Regions from separate parts of the Cellulosimicrobium composti genome, predicted to be linked through region 3. Evidence: riboswitches for the same ligand, from Rfam matches in the RefSeq annotation. Region 3 holds a riboswitch; each other region holds the start of a gene.
The links. Region 3 has a riboswitch for thiamine pyrophosphate ahead of GYH36_RS13475 (thiamine ABC transporter substrate-binding protein). Riboswitches for the same ligand answer to the same signal wherever they lie in the genome.

Region 1: it holds a riboswitch for thiamine pyrophosphate, as region 3 does, so the genes downstream of both, GYH36_RS14895 (TenA family protein) here and GYH36_RS13475 (thiamine ABC transporter substrate-binding protein) in region 3, are expected to answer to the same signal.
Region 2: it holds a riboswitch for thiamine pyrophosphate, as region 3 does, so the genes downstream of both, thiO (glycine oxidase ThiO) here and GYH36_RS13475 (thiamine ABC transporter substrate-binding protein) in region 3, are expected to answer to the same signal.

Annotation. Positions count from the first base shown of each region.
Region 1 covers NZ_JAAFAN010000056.1:2,669-9,247, reverse strand. The annotation lists gene GYH36_RS14915 (NAD(P)/FAD-dependent oxidoreductase) at 1-1,046, shown strand, start outside; tRNA gene GYH36_RS14910 (tRNA-Leu) at 1,175-1,251, shown strand; gene GYH36_RS14905 (VOC family protein) at 1,267-1,668, opposite strand; gene GYH36_RS14900 (VOC family protein) at 1,801-2,715, opposite strand; TPP riboswitch at 2,801-2,929, shown strand; gene GYH36_RS14895 (TenA family protein) at 2,920-3,672, shown strand; gene GYH36_RS20095 (helix-turn-helix domain-containing protein) at 3,749-4,201, shown strand; gene GYH36_RS14885 (DUF6882 domain-containing protein) at 4,258-5,214, shown strand; gene GYH36_RS14880 (ClpP family protease) at 5,247-5,852, opposite strand; gene GYH36_RS14875 (ClpP family protease) at 5,852-6,487, opposite strand.
Region 2 covers NZ_JAAFAN010000011.1:48,789-55,367, reverse strand. The annotation lists gene GYH36_RS05165 (ThiF family adenylyltransferase) at 1-679, shown strand, start outside; gene GYH36_RS05160 (thiazole synthase) at 776-1,621, opposite strand; gene thiS (sulfur carrier protein ThiS) at 1,632-1,859, opposite strand; gene thiO (glycine oxidase ThiO) at 1,865-3,199, opposite strand; TPP riboswitch at 3,204-3,283, opposite strand; gene thiE (thiamine phosphate synthase) at 3,336-4,049, shown strand; gene guaA (glutamine-hydrolyzing GMP synthase) at 4,093-5,706, shown strand; gene GYH36_RS05135 (glycosyltransferase family 4 protein) at 5,711-6,579, opposite strand, start outside.
Region 3 covers NZ_JAAFAN010000046.1:16,814-23,392, forward strand. The annotation lists gene GYH36_RS13470 (ABC transporter permease) at 1-1,189, opposite strand, end outside; gene GYH36_RS13475 (thiamine ABC transporter substrate-binding protein) at 1,186-2,271, opposite strand; TPP riboswitch at 2,350-2,454, opposite strand; gene GYH36_RS13480 (DUF4235 domain-containing protein) at 2,552-2,821, shown strand; gene GYH36_RS13485 (FAD-dependent oxidoreductase) at 2,866-4,041, opposite strand; gene GYH36_RS13490 (hypothetical protein) at 4,137-5,507, shown strand; gene GYH36_RS13495 (GntR family transcriptional regulator) at 5,496-5,900, opposite strand; gene GYH36_RS13500 (hypothetical protein) at 5,897-6,579, opposite strand, start outside.

The DNA of each region.
Region 1 (6,579 bases), on a different contig from region 3:
AGAACGTGGAGGAGGCCATCGCGGTCCGCAACCACGTGCTCAACCGCATGGACGTCGCGTCGTCCACGTGGGACGAGAAGCTGCGTCGCCGCATGCTCACCTTCACGTTCGTCGGTGGCGGGTTCGCGGGCATCGAGGCGCTGGCCGAGATCGAGGACATGGCGCGCTACGCGACGCGCAACTACGCGACGATCGAGGAGAAGGACCTCCGCTTCGTCATGATCGAGGGCGCGGGCCGCATCCTGCCCGAGCTCAGCGAGCCCATGGCGGAGTACGCGCTGGAGGAGCTGAAGAAGCGCGGCATCGAGTTCCACCTCAGCACGTTCCTGTCGTCGTGCGTCGACGGCCACGTCGTCACGTCGACGGGCGTCGAGTTCGACTCCGACACGATCGTGTGGACGGCTGGCGTCAAGGCCAACCCGGTCATCAAGGAGGCGTCGGACCTCCCGGTCGACAAGCTCGGCCGCGTGATCGTGCTCCCGACGCTCCAGGTCGCGGACGCCGAGGGCAACGTCGTGCCGAACGCCTGGGCCGCGGGCGACTGCGCCGCCGTCCCGGACGTGCTCAACCCCGGCAAGTTCTGCCCGCCGAACGCCCAGCACGCGATCCGTGAGGCGACGCGCCTCGCGGACAACCTCGCGCTCGAGCTGCACAGCGAGCCGCCGGTCGAGTACCGCCACAAGAACGTCGGCACCGTGGCGTCGCTCGGCCTGTACAAGGGCGTCGCGGAGCTGTTCGGCGTGTTCAAGCTCCGCGGTACGCCCGCGTGGCTCATGCACCGCGGCTACCACGTCATGGCGATGCCGACGGGCAACCGCAAGATCCGCATCTTCATCGGCTGGATGGGCCAGTTCCTCATGGGCCGCGAGCTCGTCTCGCTCGGCTCGCTGCACGACCCGCGCGCCGAGTTCCGCGCCGCGTCCGTGCCGCCCAAGAAGGACGGCGAGCCGGTCAAGCAGACCGCGCAGGGGTCGGCCGCAGCCGCCGAGTCCGGCGCGGGCACGGTCGACGCGGACGACCGGACGCCTGCCGCCAAGGCGTCCTGACCGCACGCCGGGACTCCCGGCGTCCTGCCCGACGACGAGGGGCGAGCCGCACGCGCGGCTCGCCCCTCGTCGTTCCCCGGCTCCGGTCGGCGGCCGGGGCCGAGCACGTCGCGGTAGATTCGGCGCGCGCCCCCATGGCCCAACTGGCAGAGGCAGCCGGCTTAAACCCGGCGTGTTCCGGGTTCGAGTCCCGGTGGGGGCACCACGAGCCGGTGCCGCGCTACGAGAGCCCTGTCGGCCCCTCGGGCTCGGCGGGCGGCGTCGCCGCCTGGCCGAGGACGACGACCGTGCCGTCCGGGTCCTGCACGCGCGCGACGCGTTCGCCCCAGGGCTGGTCCGTCGGCGGCTCGAGCACGGGGACGCCCGCGGCGGCGAGGTGCTCGACGGCGCGGTCGCAGTCGTCGACGTAGACCCACAGCGCGGTGCGCGGCACGCCCGCGGGCGCCGTGCCGTCGTCGAGGCCGATCCCGAGCGGCGACCCGCCCACGTGCACGCTCACGTAGACGGGCGGCCCGTCGTCGGGAAAGGCGTACTCGACCGTCCCGCGCAGCAGGTCGCGGTAGAAGCCGAGCGACCGCTCGACGTCGGCGACGGTCAGGATCGGGAAGAGGCTGCGGAACATGGCGTCGCTCCTCGGTGCACGCTGCGGAACCTCCCCCATGGTGCGCGCCGGACGGCCGGACCGCCCTCCGAGCGGCCGCGACCGACGGGCGGGCCGTCAGGTGCCGGCCCGGCCCGACGGGCGGCCCGGCGCTCAGCGCGCGAGGAGCTCGTCGGTCGTCGTGCCGGGCAGGGACAGCGTGACGCGCGTGCCCCACGGGTCGTGCACGACGACCGAGCGACCGTCGTCGGCGTGCTGCAGCCCGCGGCTGCGCAGGCGCGCGACGAGGGCGTCGAGGTCCTCGCGGCCGGGCACGGTGATCGCGACGTCCCCGAGCCCGAGGCTCGCGGCCCGCGGCCCGGCGCCCGCGCTGTTCCAGACGTTCATCGCGACGTGGTGGTGGTAGCCGCCGGCGGACGCGAACAGGGCGCCGCTGTACCCGCTCAGCGTCGCCTCGAACCCGAGGGCGTCGACGTAGAAGTCGCGCGCCGTCGCGACGTCGCCCACCTGGAGGTGCACGTGGCCGACGCGCCCGGCGAGCGACGGGCCGGCGTCGTACGCGTCCTGGGTGAGGTGGGAGCGCAGGTAGGCGTTCGGGTCGAGGAACGTCGTGGTCATGAGGATCTGGCCGCGCTCGCGCACCCACGTCTCGCGCGGGCGGTCCGTGTAGAGCTCGACGCCGTTGCCCTCGGGGTCGGTGAAGTAGAACGCCTCGCTGACGAGGTGGTCGCTCGACCCGACGAAGGAGCCGCGGCGGTCCTGCGCGGCGCGGTAGACGGTCGCGGCGAGGCTCGGTGCGTCGTCGAAGAGGAACGCCGTGTGGAACAGCCCGGCCTGGCGCGGGTCGACGGGCGGCAGGCCCGGGGTGTGGACGAGGCGCAGCATCGGCGTCGTGCCGCGGCCGAGCACGCGGTGCACCTCGGTGCCGCGCGTGCGCTCCTCGAGCGGCGCGAGCGCGAACGCGCCCGTGTAGTAGGACGTCATCTGCTCGAGGTCGCCGACGCGCAGCGTGACGGCGTCCATGCTCGTGGACGGTGACAGGGACCGGTCGGTCGGGGTGCTCGTCATGGTGGCTCCAACTGTTGTCGCTACAACTATATTCCCACACTCGCGAGCGTGCTCCCGACGCGCGCCCGTCCTTGCTAGGGTCGCCCCGAACCACGCGGGGTGTCCCGTCCGGGCGTGCGCCCGGGCCGAGGGACTGAGACGAGCGGTACGGCCGCCCGGACCCGTCGAACCTGATCTCGCTAGCACGAGCGGAGGAACGTGGGCATGACGACGCCTGCTGCCATCACCCGGACCCCTGTCCTCGCGGACGACCCGACCGCGCTCGTCCGGCCCGGGGAGGGCGGCTTCACGGCCGGCCTCGCCCGCCGGTACGCGCCCCTCTTCGACGCCTTCTACGACCACCCGTTCCTCGCCGGCCTGCGCGACGGGTCCGTCGACCCGGCGGCCGTGCGGCACTACGTGGGCCAGGACCACCAGTACCTCACGGCCTACCTGCGCTGCTACGGGCTCGGCATGGCCCTCGCGCCCGACCGGTCGTGGGCGCAGTACTTCCACGACAAGGCGGGGTTCCTCCTCGACGACGAGTCCCACGCGCACCACGCGATGTGCGACTTCCTCGGGGTGACGTACGAGGAGGCGCAGACGGACCGCCTCGCCCCGAGCGCGCAGGCGTACGTCGACCACATGCTCGCCGCCGGCCGTGACTCGCTCGGCGTCCTCCTCGCGGCGCTCCTGCCGTGCCCGTGGACCTACATCTGGTCCGCCCGGCGGTTCTGGCTCGCCGAGCGTGCGACGACACCGGGCGCGATCGGGGACGACCACCCCCTCGCCGGCTGGTGGGCGTTCTACGCCGCCGAGCGGACCGAGGGCGTCCTCGCGGACCTGCGCGCGCGCCTCGACGCGCTCGCCGCGGACGCGGGCGAGGCCGAGCGCGCCCGCATGGAGCGCGCGTTCGAGCAGAGCTGCCGCCACGAGACCCGGTTCTGGCAGATGGCCTGGTCGCTCGAGGACTGGTGACGGCGCCGCTTACGCCAGGAGCAGATCCGCGCCCGGGGGCCTCGGCACCCGGGCGCGGCGCGGGTAGCGTGACCGCATGGACGTGACGAGCGCCACGGCGGCGACCCACCGTTCCCGCGGCGACGGGCGGCCGGAGCCGCTCCTGCGGCACGTCATCGGCGGCATCCTGCGGCGGGCGCGGCGCGCGCAGGGACGCACGCTCGTCGACGTCGCGGCCGCCGCGCGCGTGTCCACCGCGTACCTCTCGGAGATCGAGCGCGGTCGCAAGGAGGCCTCCTCGGAGGTGCTCGCCGCGGTGTGCGGCGCGCTCGGCCTGCGGCTCGTCGACCTCGTGGCGCGCACGGGGGAGGAGCTGCGGCCGGTCGCGCCCGTGCGCGTCCTGTCCGCGGTCCGCGAGCGCGGCGCGCTCTCCGCGCCCCGGCACCCCGCCCCCGTGGGCGAGCCGGTGCGCGACCTGCCCGTCGCGCGCGCCGTGCGCACGCTGCCGTCAGGCGCGCGCACCCCGGACGCCCTCCTCGTCGCCGCCTGACCCGGACGGCGTGTCGCGCCGGGTCCGGAGGTGCGACGCGCGGTTACGGTCGGTCCATGACGGAGCCGCAGACCGACGGCGCGGCGGCGCCGGGCGCGCCGACCCTCCAGGACCTCGTCGACGAGGCCGCGTTCGTCTCGCACGAGCACCAGCTCCACCTCGCGGACCTCCACGGCGACGACGCCTGGAACGCCGACCTGGTCGCGGGCACGCTGACGTTCACCGCGCCCGACGGCGGGACGACGACGTGCCGGGTCCAGTTCCTCGGCACCGCGGCACCAGGTCCGGGGACCTGGATGTGGGCGTGGAACAACGTCAACGGCTTCCCCGACGCCGTGCTCGACGCCGCCGAGCGGACCCGTGCGACCGGGCTCCGCGAGGCCGAGGAACCCGAGCACCCGCTCACCGACGACCTGCCGTACCGCTACACGCTCGCGGCGAAGGCGGTGACCCGGTCCTGGACCCACTACAGCGCGCCCGTCGGGGGCGGGACGCGCGCGTGGCTCCTCGTCGAGCACGACGACCTCGTCCTGCCCGCACCCACCGTGCCGCGGGTCGTGCGCACGCTCAGCGAGGGCCTGCTCTCCACGACGGTCGTCGACCACCGGCGCGCCCTCGCGTCCTACGCGTCGGTGCGCGGCCTCGAGACGTCGCAGGACGTGGCCGGGTCGGTGACGCTCGTCGTGCCCGACGGGACGGTGACCGTGAGCTTCGACGACGCCGGACGCCTCGCCGGCATCGCGGCGTCGTCGTCCCCGGCTTCCGGACCGGAGCCCGAGACAGAGCTCGATCCCGCACCGGAGCCTGCGGTCGAGCCGGCACCCGTGGCCGCGCCCGAGCCCGAGGCCGCTCCCGAGCCTGGGCCGGAGCCTGAGACGCCTCGGCCCACGACGCCGGACGCCGGCCCCGCGCCCGAGGAGCCGACCCCCGGCCCCGCGGCGGACGCCGTCGTCGACCCGCCCGCCGACCGGCCGGAGCCGCGCCGCCGGTCGTGGTTCCGGCGGCGCGGGTAGACCTCCGCGCCGAGCGCGTCACGACCTGGGCGTCACGCCGCCGTGGCGAGCTTGCGCGACGTCACGACGGCGTCGGCGATCCCGTACTCGACGGCCTGGCGCGCGGTGAGCACGAGGTCGCGGTCGGTGTCGGCGCGCAGGCGCTCGACGGTCTGGCCCGTGTGCCGCGACAGGACCTCCTCCGTCTCCGAGCGGATGCGCAGGATCTCCTCCGCCTGGATCGACAGGTCGGAGATGGTGCCCTCGCCGCCGCCGGACGGCTGGTGCAGCAGGACGCGCGAGTGCTCGAGCACGAACCGCTTGCCCGGCGTCCCCGCCGCGAGCAGCACGGCGGCGGCCGAGGCGGCCTGGCCCATGCAGATGGTCGAGACGTCGCAGCGGACGAACTGCATCGTGTCGTAGATCGCCATGAGCGCGGTCGCGGAGCCGCCCGGGGAGTTGATGTACAGGCCGATCTCCTGGTCGGGCGCGTCGGACTCGAGGTGCAGGAGCTGCGCCATGACGACGTTGGCGACGCCGTCGTCGATCTCCGTGCCGAGGAACACGATGCGCTCCGAGAGCAGGCGGGAGAAGACGTCGAACGCGCGCTCGCCGAGCGGGGTGCGCTCGACGACGGTCGGGATCGTGTAGCTCGCCATCACAGCCCCACCTTCCGGGCGGAGCGGGCGGGACGGACGTCGTCGACGGACTCGACGATCCGGTCGACCATGCCGTACTCGAGCGCCTGCCGGGCGGTGAACCAGCGGTCGCGGTCGGAGTCCTCCGCGATGGTCTCGACGCTCTGCCCCGTGCTCTCGGCGAGCAGCCGGTGCATGAGGCCCTTGGTGTACACGAGGTTCTCGGCCTGGATCGCGATGTCGACGGCGGTGCCGCCGATGCCGGCGGAGGGCTGGTGCATCATGATCCGCGCGTGCGGCAGCGCGTACCGCTTGCCGGGCGTGCCCGCGCACAGGAGGAACTGCCCCATGCTCGCGGCGAAGCCCATCGCGACGGTCGACACGTCGTTGGGGATGAGCCGCATCGTGTCGTAGATCGCGAGCCCGGCGCTCACCGAGCCGCCGGGGGAGTTGACGTAGAGCGCGACGTCCGCGCGCGGGTCCTCCGCGGAGAGCAGGAGGAGCTGCGCGCACAGCCGGTTCGCGACGGCGTCGTCCACGGCCGTGCCGAGGACGACGATGCGCTGGTGGAGCAGGCGCGTGGTGAGCTGGTCGTCGAAGGAGGAGGCGGCCACGGCGGCGGCCTCCGCGTGCGGGGTGCGTGCGGTGCTGGTCATGCCACCCACAGTGCCCCGCGGGGCGGCCCGGCGGACGGGCGATCTGCCGTCGGCACATCTGCCGACGGCAGAGCCGCCCGTCCGCCCGTCCG
Region 2 (6,579 bases), on a different contig from region 3:
GACGGGGCCCGAGGAGGGGCAGGTGCGCGGCGTGACGTACCGCGACGTGTTCCCCGTCCCGCCCCCGCCGGGCGCCGCGCCCGACTGCGCGACCGGCGGCGTCTTCGGCGCGATGTGCGGGACGGTGGGCTCGGTCATGGCGACCGAGGCGATCAAGCTCGTCACGGGCGCGGGGACGACGCTCCTCGGGCGCCTCGCCGTCTACGACGCGCTCGACCTCTCGTGGCGCCAGCTCACCGTGCGCGCCGACCCGACGCGCGAGCCCGTCACCGCCCTCCTGCCGGGCGACGACGCCTACGCCGCGTTCTGCGGGCTGGCCCCGGCGGGCCGGGCGCCGGTCACGGGGGAGCGCGACGTCACCGGGCGCGACGCCGCGGCGCTCCTCGCCGACGCGTCCCCGGCGCCGTACGTGCTCGACGTGCGCGAGGACTGGGAGGCGCAGGTGCGCCCGCTCCCCGGGGCGACCCTCGTCCCGAGCGGCGCGTTCCTCGCGGGCGACCCGTCGTCGGCGCTCGCCGACCTCCCCGCGGACCGGCCGGTGCTCGTGGTGTGCGCGGTCGGCGCCCGGTCCGCGCGCGTCGCCGACGTCGCCCGCGCCGCCGGGGTCGACGCGCGCTCCGTCGTCGGCGGCGTCCCCGCCCTCCTCGACGCCCTGGCCGCGAGCTCCCCGGTCGCCTAGTACGCACCCACCCCGCCGAACATGCGGTCATGGAGCGTCCCGGGCCGGTGACGGGCGACGACGACATGCTCGGCCCGCCGGAAGGGACGGGCGGCGCTAGAGCGCGAGGTCGAGACGGCCCTCGGGCGACGAGCTCGCGAGCGCGCCCTCGCGGCGCGGGATGCGGCCCGCGCGCGCGGCGAGACGGCCCGACTCGACGGCGAGGCGCATCGCGTGCGCCATCCGGACCGGGTCGGCGGCGCGCGTGACCGCGGTCGCGAGCAGCACGCCGTCGCACCCGAGCTCCATCGCCTGCGCCGCGTCCGACGCCGTCCCGATCCCCGCGTCGAGGATGACGGGCACGCGCGCGGCGGCCGCGATCGCCTCGATGTTGCGCGGGTTGAGGATGCCGAGCCCCGTGCCGATGGGCGCGCCGAGCGGCATGACGGCCGCGCAGCCGACGTCCTCGAGCCGGCGCGCGAGGATGGGGTCGTCGTTCGTGTACGGCAGCACGACGAAGCCGTCGCGCACGAGCCGGTCCGCGGCCTCGACGAGGCCCACCGGGTCGGGCAGGAGCGTGACGTCGTCCGCGATCACCTCGAGCTTGACCCACTCGGTGCCGCACGCCTCGCGCGCGAGGTGCGCGGTGAGCACGGCCTCCCGCACCGAGAAGCACCCCGCGGTGTTGGGCAGCGCGCGGATGCCGAGGCGCGCGAGGAGCGCCCAGATGCCCGCGTCGGGGCTCGCGTCGCCGCCCGCACGGACGGCGACGCGGCGCATCGCGACCGTCGTCAGCGCGGTGCCCGACGCGACGAGCGCGTCCTCGAGCGTGAGCAGGTTCGCGGCCCCGCCCGTGCCCATGACGAGGCGGGACCCGACGGCGGTCCCGGCGACGACGAGCGGGTCGGCGCCCGCGGGGTCGGCCGCGGCGGGGCGGGACGCGGGGGAGAGGTCGGTGGTCACGGTGTCCTCCTCAGCCGCCCTGGACGGCGGTCACGATCTCGATGCGGTCACCGGGTGCGACGACGGTGCTCGCCCACGCGCCGCGCGGCACGACGGCGTCGCCCACGGCGACGGCGACGCCCTGCGGCGTGCCGTCCGCGACGTACGCGGGCACGAGCGCGGCGACGAGCCGTTCGAGGTCGACGTCGCCGTCGAGCGGGTAGGGCTCGCCGTTGACGAGCGCGGTCGGTGCGGTCACGGGGATCACCTCGGTGCGGTCGGGGTCGCGGTCGGCGCGGCCCGGCGGTCGCCGGACGCGGGGTCGTCCCCCGGTCCGGGCACGGTCCCGGGCCGGGTGAAGCGGTCGGTGCGCGTCGCGGCGAGGGCGGTCGCGACGTCGGGGGGCAGGCCGTCGCCCGTGAGGCCCGCGACGACGGCCTCGGCGGTGAGCGGCGCGAGCAGGACGCCGTTGCGGCCGTGGCCCGTCGCGACGTGCAGACCGGGGACGGCGGTCGGCCCCACGAGCGGCAGGTTGTCCGGGGTCGCGGGCCGGGCGCGCGGCGTCACGTCGACGAGCGCGGCCTCGTCGATCCCGGGCAGCAGGGCGCGCGCGTCGCGCAGGAGGGCGAAGGCGCCGCCCGCGGTCGCGCGGCGGTCGTCCGGGTTCTCCTCGGTCGTCGCGCCCACGACGACCTCGCGGTGCCCGGCGCGCGGGCCGCCGGGCACCGGGGTGCGCGGCACGACGTACACCGGCCGGCCCTGCACGACCCCGCGCACGACGTGCTCCAGAGCGAGGTCGGGCCCGGCGTCGAGGCGCAGGGTCTGGCCCTTGACCGGTCGTGTGGGCACGACGACGCCCGGCACGTCGGCGAGCAGCGCGCCCGACTCCCACCCCGCCGCGACGACCACCGCACCGGCCGCGTGGAGGTGACCCGCGTCGTCGTGCACGCCGACCGCGCGCCCCGCGGCGTCGCGCGCCACGCGGGTCGCGGCGGCCCGGACGACGACGGCCCGCGCCGCGGTGCTCGACGCCTCGGCCGGGGCGTCGAGCGCGGCGAGCAGCGCGGCGTGCGTCGCGCGGGGGTCGACCGCGTGGTCCGCGGGCGCCCAGGCCGCGCCCGCGACACGGGGCCCGAGGTAGGGCTCGCGGCGGCGCGCGTCCGCGACGGTGAGCTCGCGCGAGGCGAGGCCGTGCGCGGCGTGCAGGGCGAGGACGCGGCGCAGGAGCGCGAGGTCGTCCGCGTCGTACGCGAGGGTGAGCGTCCCCGCCGGGCGCAGCCCGACGTCCCGCCCGGTCGCGGCGCGCAGGTCGGCCGCGAAGCCCGGCCACGCGGCAGCCGCCGCCAGGTGGAGCCGCAGCGCGTCGTCCTCGCCGAAGTCGGCCTCGGTCACCGGGGCGAGCATCCCCGCGGCGGCGTGCGTCGCGCCGTCTCCCGGAGCCGGGTCGAGCACCGTGACGGTCAGCCCCGCGCGCGCGGCGCGCCACGCGACGGCGAGCCCGACGATCCCGCCGCCCACGACGACGACGTCGCGCGGGCCGGCTGGCGACGGCCCGGCGAAACCGGCCGTGCGGGGCCCCGGACGGACAGGGGTGTGCATGTGCGCTCCCTTCGCTGGCATGACCCAGATCAGGTTCGACGGTCGGCTCCGACGCCCTCTCAGCCCCGTGCGGGGCTCCCGTGCTGTCGGCCACAGTACCGCCTGCGCCCGGAGCGCCGGGGCTAGGCTCCGGCGGGTGAGCACCGAGACCTTCGCCACGCCCACGACGGCCGCCGCACCGGACCCGGACGCCGTGCGCGCCCGGCTCGCCGACGCGCGCCTCTACCTGTGCACCGACGCGCGCGAGGAGCGCGGCGACCTCGAGGACTTCCTGCGGGCGGCGCTCGCGGGCGGCGTCGACGTGGTCCAGCTCCGCGACAAGACGCTCGACGTCGCGCGCGAGCTCGAGCTGCAGGCGCTCGTCGCGCGCGTCGCGACGGAGCACGGCGCGCTGTGGGCCGTGAACGACCGGGCCGACGTGGCGCGTCTCACGGGCGCGCCCGTCGTGCACATGGGCCAGGGCGACCTGCCCGTCCCGGCGGTGCGCGCGCTGCTCGGCGCGGGGCCCGTGCTCGGCCGCTCCACGCACTCCGCCGCGCAGGCCGCCGCGGCCGAGGCCGACCCGGCGGTGGACTACTTCTGCGTGGGCCCGCTGTGGGCGACGCCGACGAAGCCGGGGCGGGCCGCCGTCGGGCTCGACCTGCTGCGCGACGTCGCGGCGACGCGGCCGACCACGCCCTGGTTCGCGATCGGCGGGATCGACGCGGACCGCCTCGACGCGGTCCTCGACGCGGGCGCCACCCGCGTCGTCGTGGTGCGCGCCATCACCGGCGCGCGCGACCCGGAGGCCGCGGCACGGGCGCTGCGCGAGCGCGTCGCCGAGCGGGCCGCGGCGCGCGACGGCGCCTGAGACGGCGGACGGTGCCGCGCCGCACGGCGACTATCCTGGAGCGGTGACGTCACCCGCCACCGCTCCCGACACCCCCACCACCGCCGAGGTCGCCGCGACCCCGCGCCCCGTGCTCGTCGTCGACTTCGGCGCCCAGTACGCGCAGCTCATCGCGCGCCGCGTGCGCGAGGCCAAGGTCTACTCCGAGATCGTGCCGCACACGTTCACGGTCGAGCAGATGCTCGCCAAGGACCCGGCCGCGATCATCCTCTCGGGCGGCCCCTCGTCCGTGTACGCCACGGGTGCCCCGTTCGTCGACCCGGCGCTGTTCGAGGCCGGCGTGCCCGTCATGGGCATCTGCTACGGCTTCCAGGCCATGGCGAAGGCGCTCGGCGGCGAGGTCGCCCAGACGGGCCTGCGCGAGTACGGCGGCACCGAGGTCGAGGTGTGCGCCGCGGGCGTGCTGCTCGACGGGACGCCGACGAACCAGACCACGTGGATGAGCCACGGCGACGCCGTGCACCGCGCGCCCGAGGGCTTCGAGGTCCTCGCGACGTCGTCGGGCTCGCCCGTCGCCGCGTTCGAGGACCGTGAGCGCCGCCTCTACGGCGTGCAGTGGCACCCCGAGGTCAAGCACTCCGCGCACGGCCAGACCGTGCTGGAGCACTTCCTGTACGACGGCGCGGGCCTGGCCCCTGACTGGACGCCCGGCAACGTCATCGCGGACCAGGTCGCGGCGATCCGCGCCCAGGTCGGCGACGCGCGCGTCATCTGCGCGCTGTCCGGCGGCGTGGACTCCGCCGTCGCCGCGGCGCTCGTGCAGCGCGCGGTGGGCGACCAGCTCACGTGCGTGCACGTCGACCACGGGCTCATGCGCGCGGGCGAGGTCGAGCAGATCGAGCGCGACTTCGTCGCGGCGACGGGCGTCAACCTCGTGATTCGCGACGAGAAGGAGCGGTTCCTCACCGCGCTCGCCGGGCACAGCGACCCGGAGACGAAGCGCAAGATCATCGGCCGCGAGTTCATCCGCGTGTTCGAGGACGCGGCGCGCCAGATCGTCGAGGACGCGGGCGAGCACGGCGCCGAGGTAAAGTTCCTCGTGCAGGGCACGCTCTACCCGGACGTCGTCGAGTCGGGCGGCGGCGAGGGCGCGGCGAACATCAAGAGCCACCACAACGTCGGCGGCCTGCCGGACGACCTGCAGTTCTCTCTGGTCGAGCCGCTGCGCACCCTGTTCAAGGACGAGGTCCGCGCCGTCGGCCGCGAGCTCGGCGTGCCCGAGGAGATCGTCGCGCGCCAGCCGTTCCCCGGCCCCGGGCTCGGCATCCGCATCGTCGGCGAGGTCACGGCGGACCGCCTGGAGACGCTGCGCGCGGCCGACGCGATCGCGCGCGAGGAGCTGACGAAGGCCGGTCTGGACGGCGAGATCTGGCAGTGCCCGGTCGTGCTGCTCGCCGACGTCCGCTCGGTCGGCGTCCAGGGCGACGGCCGCACCTACGGGCACCCGATCGTGCTGCGCCCCGTCTCGTCCGAGGACGCGATGACGGCCGACTGGACGCGCCTGCCGTACGACGTGCTGTCCGTCATCTCGACGCGCATCACCAACGAGGTGCCCGAGGTCAACCGTGTGGTGCTCGACGTGACGAGCAAGCCCCCGGGCACCATCGAGTGGGAGTGACCCCCTAGGGGTGGGTCGGACGGGCTGCGACGATCGTCGCAGCCCGTTCGTATGCCGCCTGCACGTCGGCGAGCACGCGCGGCCAGCCGGCCGACGAGGGCACGTCCCGGTTGTGCGCGACGATCCGGTCGAGCAGGCCGTCCTCGGTGACGAGGCGCACGAGCGCGTCGGCGAGGCCCGCGTCGTCGTCCGCGAGGAGCGCGTCGACGCCGTCGGTGAGCCGCTCCGCGACGCCCGACTGCGAGCGCGTCACGACCGCGAGCCCGGCCGCCTGGCCCTCGAGCGCCGCGATGCCGAACGCCTCCTCGACGGCGGGCGCGGCGAACACGTCGGCGCGCGCGTAGAGCCGCCGGAGGCCCGTCGCGTCGAGGCGGCCGGGGAGCGACACGACGGACCCCAGGCCGTGCTCTGCGACGAGGCGCCGCGCGTCGGCCAGCTCGGGGCCGTCCCCGGCGAGCGTCACGTGCAGCGCCCCCTCCGGGAGGCGCGCGACGGCGTCGCGCACGACCTCGAGGAACGGCAGCACGCGCTTGCGCGGGGCGAACCGCGTCGCGGCCACGACGTGGACGGCCGCGCCCTCCATGCGGTCGGCGCGCTCGGTGCGCGGGACGCGCCACGCGTCGAGGTCGAGGCCGTTGTGCAGCACCGCGACCTCGCCGTGGTCGCCGACGATGCGGCGCAGGGGAGCGGCGGTGAGCTCGCTCACCGCGGACCACAGCACGGGCCACCGCGACCACCGCACGACGCGGTCGAGCCCGGCGAACACCGTCTCGGCGGCGCCCCAGACGCTGTGCACGGTGAGGACGGCGGGCAGCCCCGTGCGCACGACGGTCCGCAGCGACGCCTGGGTCGACGGCGTGAGGACGCCCATGT
Region 3 (6,579 bases):
TCGCGCGCCGCCTGCCGCGCGACCGCGGACGCCGGGACACGACGAGCGCCACGAGGCCGCCGATCACGACGGCGAGCACGGTCGCGAGCGCGGCGGTGCGCAGCGAGTTGCCCATCGCCTCCCACACCGTGACGGACAGCGCGTTGCGCCCGCCCGTCGTGCCGAGGTTCGCGTAGTTGTCGAGCCCCCAGCCGCCGCCCGGGACACGGAACGAGCGCACGAGGAGCGTGCCGAGCGGCAGCCCGACGAGCACGACGACCACGGCCGCGGTGAGCGCCGCGGGCACGAGGTCACCGGTGGGGCGGCCGTCGCGCCACACGCGGAGCGGGTGTGCGGACGACGTCGAGGACGACAGGTTCAGGGCGCGCTCGCGCCGGGCGCGCGTGCGGTTCGCGACGGTGAGCGCCGCCGCGACGACGACGAGCTGCACGACCGACAGCACCGCGGCGGTGCGCAGGTCGAGGAACTGCGTGGTCTGGATCCAGATCTCCGTCTCGATCGTGCCGTAGCGGATGCCGCCGAGCACGAGGACGACGCCGAACGCCGTCGCGCAGAAGAGGAAGACGATCGACGCGGCGCTCGCGATCGCGGGCGTCAGCGCCGGGAGCGTCACGGTGCGGAACGCGCGCCACGGCGTCGCGCCGAGGGCACGCGCGGCCTGCTCGGCCCGCGGGTCGAGGTGCTCCCAGAGCCCGCCGACCGTGCGCACCACGACGGAGTAGTTGAAGAACACGAGCGCGACGACGATCGCCGCGAACGTCTCGTCGAGCCCGAGGATCCCGAGCGGGCCGCCCTGCACGAGCAGCGACCGGAACGCGACGCCCACGACCACCGTCGGCAGCACGAACGGGACCGTGACGACCGCGCGCAGGACCCGCCGCCCGGGGAACCGGCACCGGTACAGCACGTACGCGCCGGGCACGCCCAGCAGGAGCGAGAACGCCGTGCCGAGCACCGCCTGCCACAGCGTGAGCCCGAGGATGCGCCACGTGCGCGGCTGCGAGAACACCTCCGCGAACCCCGACAGGTCGAGCCCGCCGCTCTCCCCGACGAACCCGCGCGCCACGAGCGTGACCACCGGCCACGCGAAGAACACCCCGAGGAACGCCAGCGGCACCGCCGCCGCGAGACCCCACAGCACCCCGCGCCCGAGACCTCCCCCGGCCGCGGGGCGTGCCTGCGCCGTCAGTCGACGACCGTCGCCGTCCACGCCTTGATCCACTCGTCGCGGTGCGCCGAGACGTCCTCGGGCGCGACCTCGAACGGCTCGTCGGCGAGCGGCGCGAACTCGGCCCAGCCGTCGGGGAGCGCGACGGAGTCGTCGGCGGGGTACATGTACATCTGCCCGGGGACGTCGGCCTGGAACGGCTCGCTCACGAGGAAGTCGAGGAGCTGCTGCGCGCCCTCGGGGTTCTTCGCGTTCGCGAGCACGCCCGCGTACTCGACCTGGCGGAAGCACGTGTCGAGCAGCGCCCCCGTGGTCGAGGCGGTGCCGTCCTCGGTGAGCGTGAACGCGGGCGACGTCGAGTACGACAGCACCAGAGGGCGCGGGCCGGCGCCCTCGGAGCCGGAGAAGTCGACGTAGTAGGCGTCCGACCAGCCGTCGACGACCTTCACGCCGTTGGCGCGCAGGTCGGCCCAGTAGTCCTCGAACCCGTCCTCGCCGAACGCGCCCACGGTCGCGAGGAGGAACGCGAGCCCGGGCGAGGACGTGGCCGGGTTGGTCACCACGAGGAGGTCCTCGTACTCGGGCCTCGTGAGGTCGTCGAGCGTGACGGGCTCGGGGACGCCGGCCTCGTCGAACCACGCGTGGTCCACGTTGACGCACACGTCGCCGAGGTCGATCGCGGTGAGCTCGCCGCCGTCGCCGACGGCGTAGGACGCGGCGGAGTCCGAGAGTCCCGCCGGGGTGTACGGGTCGAGGACGCCCTCGTCGATCGCGCGCGACGCGAACGTGTTGTCGATCCCGAAGACCACGTCGCCGAGCGGCGACTCCTTCGTGAGGATCAGCTGGTTGACGAGCGCGCCGCCGTCGCCGGGCGCGACCTGCTCCACGGTGAGCCCGCTCTCCTCCTCGAACGCGGCGAGCACCTCGTCGCTCACGGCGAACGAGTCGTGCGTCACCAGGGTCACCGTGCCGCCCGACGACGCGTCGTCGCCACCCGCGGCGTCGTCGCCGCCGCTGCACGCCGCCAGGGCGAGGAGGGCGAGGGTCGTGGCGGCCCCGGTCGCGAGGGTGCGTCGGCGGGTGCCGGTGGTCGTGCGCTGCATGTGTCCTCCCAGGACGTTCAGGAGGGGTCCACCGGCCCGCGCGGCCGCCGTCGGAGCGCGGAGGACCGCACGAGCAGGTGATCGAGATTCCCGACTTCCTCCACCGGTGCTAACCGGATCAGGTTCGAGGGTCTGCGGTGGTCCGCACTCTCAGCTCCTCCAGGAGCTCCCCTGTCGTTCACGTCGAGCCTACACCGCGGCCCGGCACGCGCGGCGTGGCCGGTGCGGGACGACTACGGTGGTGCGCAGCACACCGTCGCCCCTGACCTGGAGGATCGCCGTGGCAGACACCGAGGACCAGACCCTGGCCGTGAAGGTCGGCACCGTCGCGCTGACGTTCGCCGCGGGCTGGGCCGCGCAGAAGCTCGTCACGTTCGTCTGGGCCAAGGTGACCGGGCACGACGCCCCGAAGGACCTCGACGACGAGGAGGTCGGCATCGTCTCGGCCGTGACGTTCGCGGCCGTCGCCGCGGGCGTCGGCGTCCTCGCGCGCCGGTTCGCGGGCAAGGAGGCCAAGCGCGTCGTCGCCCGCCTCGCCTCGCGCGCGTAGCGTCGTCGCCCCTCCTCGCCACCCGGCGGCGGTCCGCGCCGCCGTCAGGGCACCGGGGCCGCGGGTTCGGGCGGGGTCCAGCCCATCGCCGCCCGGGAGCCGCGCTCGATCGCGGCCGCGGGCGTGAGCCGCATGAGCCCGTTGCGCACCGTCTGGCGCCACCCGCCGCCGAGGTGGGCGCCGAACCGGCCCGACGCGACCGACGCCCGCGCGAGCGCCCGGCACCGAGGCCGACGTGCGGCGTCGTACCCGACGAGGGCGGGCGCGAGCCGCCCGCCGGCGGCGACGGGCGACCCGACGAGCAGGCCGACGCACAGCCCGTCCTCGAGCGCGGTGGCCGCGCCCTGACCCATCGTCGGCAGGGTGCCGTGCGCGGCGTCGCCGGCGAGGACCACCCGCCCGGACGCGTAGCGCGGGACGCCGCGGGGCAGGTGGTGCACGTCGTGACGCAGCACCACGTCGGGCGGCGTCGCGGCGAGGACGTCGCGCACCGGCTCCGCCCACCCGTCGAACCGTGCCCGCGCGGCGGCGAGCTCGTCGCGCAGCCGCGTGCGCTCGGGCATCGCGACGTACCCGTACCAGTACGTCTCGTCCGCGGCCACGCGCAGCACGCCGAACTCCGCGTGCGGCCCCCAGTACTGCCGCAGCGCGACGTCGCCGTACGCGCCGGGGACGACCGCGCGCCAGCTCGCGTACCCGCTGTGCACGGGCCGCACGGCGGGGAACAGGACCGAGCGGACGGCGCTGCGCATCCCGTCGGCGCCGACGACGAGGTCCGCCTCGCGCCCGGCCACGACGGCCGGCCGACCCTCGGGGTCGCCCGGGTCCAGCGCCTCGACGGGGGTGCCGGTGACGACCTCGACACCGAGGTCCGCAGCCCGTCGCCGCAGGGCGGCGTGGAGCCGACGACGGTGCACGCCGACGAGAGCGACCGACGCCCGCATCTCCGACGTGTCCGGCAGCGCGAGGATCGGGCGCCCGTGCAGGTCCCACGTGCCGCCCGCCCACGTGGCGTACCCGAGTGCGGCGACGTCGTCGTCGTCGAACCCGAGCCCGCGGAAGGCCGCGACGGCGTTGCGCGACATGGCGAACCCCGCCCCGACCTCGCCGGCCTCGGCCGCACGCTCGAGCACGGTGACGTCCCAGCCCGTGCGCGCGAGCGAGACGGCGGAGGTCAGGCCGGCGATCCCGGCGCCGACGACGATCGCGTGACGTGTCATGAGGCGATCCTCCCGCGCGCGACGCCGCCGGGGCCAGGGGGACGCCCGGCCCGCCGGGTGCGGACGTCCCCGGTCGCGCGGGTACCCTGGCGCGCGTGACGGCCCCCACGGCGACCACCCAGAGCCCGACGCCGGGCACCCGGGACACGGTGCTGCGCGCGGGTCTGCGCGTGCTCGCCGACACCGGCCGGCTGCTCGCCCGGCACTGGCCCGCGCTCGTCGCCGTCGCGGTCGTCGCGGAGGTGCTGCACGAGCTCGCGCTGCGCGCCGCGCTCGCGGTCGCGCCGTCGTCCGGCGTGCTCGGACTCCTCGTGCTGTGCTTCTCCCCGCTCGCGACGGTCGTCGGGATCGTCGTCATGCTGCACGTGCTGCGCCGCGAGCCGCGGTCCGGGCGCGACCGGCTGGAGGCCCGCACGCTGCTCGGCTCGATCGCGTCGGTGCTCGTCCCGTACCTCGTCATCTACGAGTTCTACGGCGGACTGACGTCCGACTGGCAGACGTACGTCGACTCGGCGGCGCTCGACCACGCGTTCGCCGCCGGGTCGGGGATCCGGACGGCCAGCCCGATCCCCGAGGGGTTCGGGGTCACCGTCCTCGCCGTCGTCGCCGGCGCGCTCCTGGCACGCACGCTCCTCGACCGCCTCGCGAGGCGCCTCGACCGCCGCGTCGCCTCGTCCGGCTCCGACGCCCGGCACAGCGCGCGCTCGGCCGCCGTGCGCATCGTGGCGGGCTACTGCGAGGTCGTGTGGATCGTCGTCGGCGCGTTCACCGTGACCGCCGTCGTGGGCCGGGTGCGCGAGTGGTGGGGCACGCGGGTCGTCGTCGTCGAGGTCGGCGCGTGGTGGGACGGCGTCGTCGCGCGCGTCGACGCGCTGCGGCCGCTCGTCGACGCCCTCGGTCCCGCGACGTCGCTCCTCGTGGCGGGCGTCGTCACGGGCCTCGTCGTCCCGCTCGCGTGGCTCACGCTCGGGACGATCGTCTACGGCGTCGAGGCGATCGACGTCGTCGACCCCGCGCACGCGACCGTCCCGGGGACGACGCCCGCAGACCGCGCGACGCGCGTCGTCGACCGGTTCAACCGCACGCTCGGCGACCGGGGCGCGCGGCGGGCCTGGGAGCTCATGCTCGACCCGGGCCGCCGGTTCGGCGGGCTCGTCGGCGCGCTCGGCATGCTGTGGCGCAGCCGCTGGGGCGCGGTGCTGCTGTTCTGCGTCGCGTTCGCGCTCCTGACGCTCGGCGAGCAGGTCGTCCTCACGGTCGCGCAGGCCGTCGTCGGGCAGCCCGGGATCGTCGCGTGGCGCGCGCTCGTCGACCCGCTCGGGATCGTCTCGACCGTCGTCGTCCAGGTGCTCACCACCGCGCTGCTCGCGGCCGCCGCCGACGCGCTGCTCGCGAACCTCGGGCTCCCGTCGGCGCTGCGCACGCGACGCTCCGCGCGGGCGCGCGCCGCCGCGTCAGTCGTCTGACGCGGCCGGGTCGGCGGCGCGGCGCCTTCCGGCGATGAGCGCCGCCGCGACGACGTCCCGGATCTCCGTGTCGGTCAGGGCGTGGTCGCGCGCGAGCCGCACGAACCGGGCGGCGGCCTCCGTCACCGCGGCTCGCGACAGCGTGGCGGGGGGCGCCGTCACGAGGGTCCCCACGCGGCGACGGGTCGTCACGAGCCCCGCGGCCTCGAGGTCCCGGTACGTGCGCGCGACCGTCCCCGGCGCGATGCCGAGGTCGTTCGCGAGCGCGCGCACGGTCGGCAGCCGCTGACCGTCCGTGAGGTCGCCCGCCGCGACGAGGGCCGCGATCTGCGCCCGGAGCTGTTCGTAGTGCGGGGTGGTGGAGTCGAGGTCGATGCGGACGGCGAGGCTCACGCGGCGGCCTCCTCGGCCACCCGCGCTCCCGCTGCCCGCGGGGCCGGGTCACGCGCCGGCCACACCAGGGCGACGAGCGCCACGAGGACGACGCCGCACGCGACCGCGAGCAGCACGTTCCCCGCCAGCACGTGCCCGGGGCTGAGGCCGGGTCCCGTCCGGACGCCGTCGCCCAGCCCGAGGCCCAGCCAGCGCAGCGAGAGCCCGCCGAGGGCGACGAGCCCCCCGAGGGTCAGACCGAGCACGAGCTGCGTGGCGCGCTCGACGCGGCGGGCGACCCGGCGCCGCAGCCACATGTCCCACTCCTCGTCCACGTCCTCGACGGCCGGTCGGGACACGACCAGGCGCAGCACCACCTCCGACGCCACGACGGCGACGACCGCCGCCACGACGATCGGCACCGTCCACAACCAGCCCGGGAACGGCGCGACCGTGTACGCCTCGTACGGCGTCACGACGCGGGAGATCGAGCGCGGGCCGTCGGAGAGCAGCCCGAAGGACGCCGCCACGACGGCGATCCCCGCGACCCAGGTCCAGGCGAGCCGCCGGGTGGCCGCAGGGACGACGTCGGCCGTGGAGCGCGCGACGAGCCGCGCCTCGCGCTGCCGGTGTCGCGGGCGTGGCCACGTGAGCTCGCCCACCGCGTGGACGGCGAGCGCGCCGACGAGCGCGACGAGGG